Regions from separate parts of the Achromobacter sp. DH1f genome, predicted to be linked through region 2. Evidence: riboswitches for the same ligand, from Rfam matches in the RefSeq annotation. Region 2 holds a riboswitch; the other holds the start of a gene.
What was found. A riboswitch is a leader RNA that binds a small molecule or an ion and turns the genes downstream of it on or off. The one in region 2 is predicted to bind glycine.
Positions count from the first base shown of each region.

Region 1: it holds a riboswitch for glycine, as region 2 does, so the genes downstream of both, gcvT (glycine cleavage system aminomethyltransferase GcvT) here and U858_RS0102900 (D-amino acid dehydrogenase) in region 2, are expected to answer to the same signal.

Region 1 covers NZ_AYMF01000026.1:72,342-74,725, forward strand. Annotated here, with positions in the region: gene U858_RS0122375 (ZIP family metal transporter) at 1-826, shown strand, start outside; glycine riboswitch at 913-1,011, shown strand; glycine riboswitch at 1,044-1,166, shown strand; gene gcvT (glycine cleavage system aminomethyltransferase GcvT) at 1,254-2,354, shown strand.
Region 2 covers NZ_AYMF01000006.1:43,006-45,389, reverse strand. Annotated here, with positions in the region: gene ampC (class C beta-lactamase) at 1-596, opposite strand, end outside; glycine riboswitch at 799-889, shown strand; glycine riboswitch at 891-981, shown strand; gene U858_RS0102900 (D-amino acid dehydrogenase) at 1,026-2,255, shown strand; gene U858_RS0102895 (sulfite exporter TauE/SafE family protein) at 2,259-2,384, opposite strand, start outside.

The DNA.
Region 1 (2,384 bases), on a different contig from region 2:
GCTGGTCGCCTGCCTGGGCCTGCATCAGCTGTGGGTCTACTTCGACGCGAACGCGCCGCATGTGGCGGACGCGCTGCTGGGCGGCATGGTCGCCGCTGGCGCCACGGCGGCGGGCACGCTGCCCATCCTTTTCGCGCGCACCATTCCCCAGAAAATGCAGGACAGCATGTTCGGCTTCGGCGCGGGCGTGATGCTGGCAGCCAGCGCGTTCTCGCTGGTGGCCCCGGGCATCGCGGCGGCCGAATCCCAGGGCGCCGGCCCCTGGGGCGCCGGGCTGACCGTCGGCGCGGCCATCCTGCTGGGCGCGGCCGCGCTGCTGCTGATGGATCGGCTGCTGCCGCATGAACACTTCATCAAGGGCCGCGAGGGCATCGAGGCGCACCGGCTGCGCCGCACCTGGCTGTTCGTCTTCGCCATTACCTTGCACAACCTGCCCGAAGGCCTGGCCATCGGCGTGGGCTACGCGGGCAACGATCCGGTGCGCGGCACCGCGCTGGCCACCGGCATCGCCATCCAGGACATTCCCGAAGGGCTGGTGGTGGCCGTGGCGCTGATCGCGGCCGGCTACAAGCGGTCGTTCGCGGTCGCGCTGGGCATGCTGTCCGGCCTGGTCGAGCCGATCGGCGCCGTGCTGGGCGCGGCGGTCGTGGGCTGGTCGGCGGCCATGTTGCCCTGGGGCCTGGGGTTCGCGGCGGGCGCCATGCTGTTCGTGATCAGCCACGAGATCATTCCCGAATCGCACCGCAAGGGGCACGAGGTCTACGCCACCTGCGGGCTGATGCTGGGTTTCGTGCTGATGATGCTGCTGGACACGGCGCTGGGCTAGGGGCCGGGAAGGGGTTGCACGCCGGGCTTGCCGGCTGCGCGGCGCTGGGCGAAGCGCGCGTTTCGCGGTATGCTTTCGCCGCTGTCACGCATGTTGCGGGAGAGAGCGGCTGCCAAGTGCGGCGGCCGCCGCCGAAGGCGCAATTCGCCCGGAATCGCTCAGGTATCCCATACCGCACATGTTTGCCCTGTCCCGGTTTTCGCCGTGCGGACGGGCAAAACAGTACTCTGGAGAGACCTGGCGCCGCTGCCCAATCAGGGACATAGCGCGCAGCCCAGGCGCCGAAGGTGCAAACCCGCCATGCGGGGCAACTCTCAGGCAAAAGGACAGAGGGGCGGAAGATTCAGCCGTTGCGCGGGGGCACATCGCCCGTCCGCCAGCGGCATTCCGTAACCCTGGCACCGCTGCCGCTCCGGAGTACCCGCGCATGTCCGCAACCCTCAAACGCACCCCGCTGGCCGACGAACACATCGCCTCTGGCGCCCGCATGGTCGATTTCGGCGGCTGGGACATGCCCCTGGCCTACGGCTCGCAACTGGAAGAACACCACGCGGTGCGCCAGGATGCCGGCATGTTCGACGTCTCGCACATGCTCAACGCCGACGTCACCGGCCCGGACGCCTTCGCCTTCCTGCAACGCCTGGTGGCCAACGACGTGGCCAAGCTGACGGTGCCGGGCAAGGCGCTCTATACCTGCATGCTGAACCCGCAGGGCGGCGTCATCGACGACCTGATCGTCTATTTCTTCGCCGCCGACCAATGGCGCGTGGTGGTCAATGCCGGCACGGCCGACAAGGACATGGCCTGGATGCAGCGCGTCAAGCAGGCCGGCAAGTTCGACGTCACCATCACGCCGCGCCGCGACCTGGCCATGATCGCCGTGCAGGGCCCCAATGCCCGCGCCAAGGTCTGGGCCGCGCGCCCCGCCTGGCAGGCCGCCAGCGAACCGCTGACCCCGTTCGTGGCCGCTCGCATCGGCGACGACACCCTGGTGGCCCGTACCGGCTACACCGGCGAAGACGGTTTTGAAATCGTGCTGCCCGCTTCTGAGGCCGTGCAGCTGTGGCGCGACCTGGTCGCCCAGGGCGTGCGCCCGGCGGGCCTGGGCGCGCGCGACACGCTGCGCCTGGAAGCCGGCATGAACCTGTATGGCCAGGACATGGACGAACTGACCCAGCCGGGCGAAGCCGCCCTGACCTGGACGGTGTCCCTGAAAAACCCCGAACGCCGCTTCATCGGTCGCGATGCGCTGGAACAATTCGCCACGCCCGCCGCCTTCGTCGGCCTGAAGCTGCAGGAACGCGGCGTCATGCGCGCCCACATGGCCGTGCGCACCGCGCAAGGCACGGGTGAGCTCACCAGCGGCACCATGTCGCCCACGCTGGGTGTGTCGATCGGCTTTGCCCGCCTGCCGCAAGGCGTGGCCGTGGGCGATACGGTCGAGGTCGACATCCGCGGCAAATGGGTGCCCGCCCTGGTCTGCAAACTGCCGTTTGTCCGTAACGGCAAAGCCGTCGAACACTCGTAAACTCGAAGCTTCGCGCCGCAGGCCCCCCGT
Region 2 (2,384 bases):
AGCTTGGGAAACAGGCCCTGCTCCAGCGCCGCCACGTAGGGCTGGCCCAGGCTGCGCGCGGCTACCACGCCCAGCATGCCGATGCTGGGATTGGCGTAGGTGCGGTGCGTGCCGGGCGCGTATTGCGGCGTCCAGGCCTTCAGATAGGCCATCAACTGGGCCGTGTCCTGCACGGCGTCCGGCACTTGCAAAGGAAAGCCGCCCGCCGTGTGCGTGGCCAGGTTGATCAGCGTGGTCTTGGCGAACGCGCTGCCTTGCAGTTCGGGCACATACTTGGCGGGGCTGTCGCCCAACGACAGTTTGCCCGAGGCCTCTGCATAGCCCGCCAACGTCACGGTGAAGGTCTTGCTGATCGAGCCCAGCTCGAACAGCGTGTCGGGCGATACCGGCTTGCGCGGTGCGCGCGAGGCATCGCCGTAGTTGAAAAAGCGCTGCTGGCCGTTGCGGGTGACGGCGATTGCCATGCCGGGGATGTCGTATTGGCGCATGACCTCGGCGACGGCGGCGTTGATCGCCTCGTCAGCAGCCTGCGGCGGCACCGCAGCGACTGGCGCGCCGGGCGCGGACGACGCTGGCGCTGGCTGCCCCGCCGCCATGGCGGGCCCGGCGCCTGCGGCCAGGGCCAGGAACCACATCGAAATACGGAATTTTTCTCTCAGGCGCATGCCATTCTTCCTATCGCGTCATACCGGCTGGCGCCGGCCGAATGGCGCCCAGTGTAGGACGAAATTGGCACATCCTAGTACTAACCCTAAGTCTCGTTCGGCCGAAATTTTGGCTATCCTGCTTCGGTCGATTCAAAACCCCGCAGAAGAGACTCGCCCCCGTGGCGGGCGCCGACGGAGCAACCGCCCCGGAAACTCTCAGGCAACAGGACTGCGCGGTGTAGACAATCTGGAGAGAGGCGCCAAGCGCGCCCACCGAAGGGGATCCCGCGGCGCACACCGCCCGGGTGAAGCTCTCAGGTACCAAGACAGATGGGGTGCTGCTGCCGGTTGGCCGCAGCCACGCTATCTGGAGCCACCATGCCCCGCATCGCCATCATCGGCGCCGGTATCACCGGCGTCACGTCTGCGTACGCCTTGAGCAAACTGGGTTACGACGTCACGGTCTACGACCGCCAGCGCTATCCCGCCATGGAAACGTCGTACGCCAACGGCGGCCAGCTGTCCGCCAGCAACGCCGAAGTCTGGAACAGCGCCGCCACCGTCATGAAGGGCCTGCGCTGGCTGGGCCGCCGCAACGCGCCGCTGCTGCTCAACCCGCGCTTCAGCTGGCACAAGTATTCGTGGCTGGCCCAGTTCATGGGGCAGATCCGCAATTACCGCCAGAACACCATCGCCACCACCCGGCTGGCCATCGAGGCGCGCCAGCACCTGTATGCCATGGCCGAGGAAGAAGGCATCGACTTCGACCTGGAACGGCGCGGCATCCTGCACATCTACCACGACGCCGCCAGCTTCGAGACCGCACGCCGCGCCAACGCGCTGCTGCGCGAAGGCGGACTGGAACGCCACGCGGTCACGCCCGACGAAGCACGCGCCATCGAACCCGCGCTGCAAACGGCCTGCCACGGCGGCTTCTACACGCCGTCCGATGCCACCGGCGACATCCACAAATTCACCAGCGGTCTGGCCCGCGCCTGCGTGCGCCGCGGCGTGCGCTTCGAGCAGGACGCCGACATCCGCGCCATCAGCCGCGACGGCCTGCCCTACGTATTGGACATTGCCCGCGAAGGCGGCACGCAACACGAACAGCACGAGGCCAGCGCCCTCGTCATCTGCGCCGGGGCCGCCAGCCGCCAGTTCGCGCGCCAGCTGGGCGACTCGTTGAACATCTACCCGGTCAAGGGCTATTCCATCAGCGTGCACCTGGACGAGCCCGACAGCCGCGCCGCCGCGCCCACTGTCAGCCTGCTCGACGAAGCCGCCAAGATCGTCACCAGCCGCCTGGGGGACCGCTTCCGCGTGGCCGGCACGGCGGAATTCAATGGCTTCAACATGGACATCCGCGCCGAACGCATCCAGCCGCTGGTGGACTGGACCCGCAAGCACTTCCCCGGCGTACGCACGTCACGCGTGGTGCCCTGGTGCGGCCTGCGCCCCATGACCCCCAACATGATGCCGCGCGTCGGCCCGGGCAAGCGGCCCGGCGTGTTTTACAACACCGGGCACGGGCATCTGGGGTGGACGTTGTCGGCAGCGACGGCGCAGATGCTTGCGGCGAGTGTGCGGGACGGGGTGGCGCTGGCGTAGCGCCTACCGCGCCAGCAACTGCGGCACCGACGACGCCAGCAACGTCAGCCCCGAACATGTCAGCAGCCCCAGCACCGTGCGCCGGAATGTCACTTCGGAAATGCCGATGTACAGGCGGGTGCCGAGCAG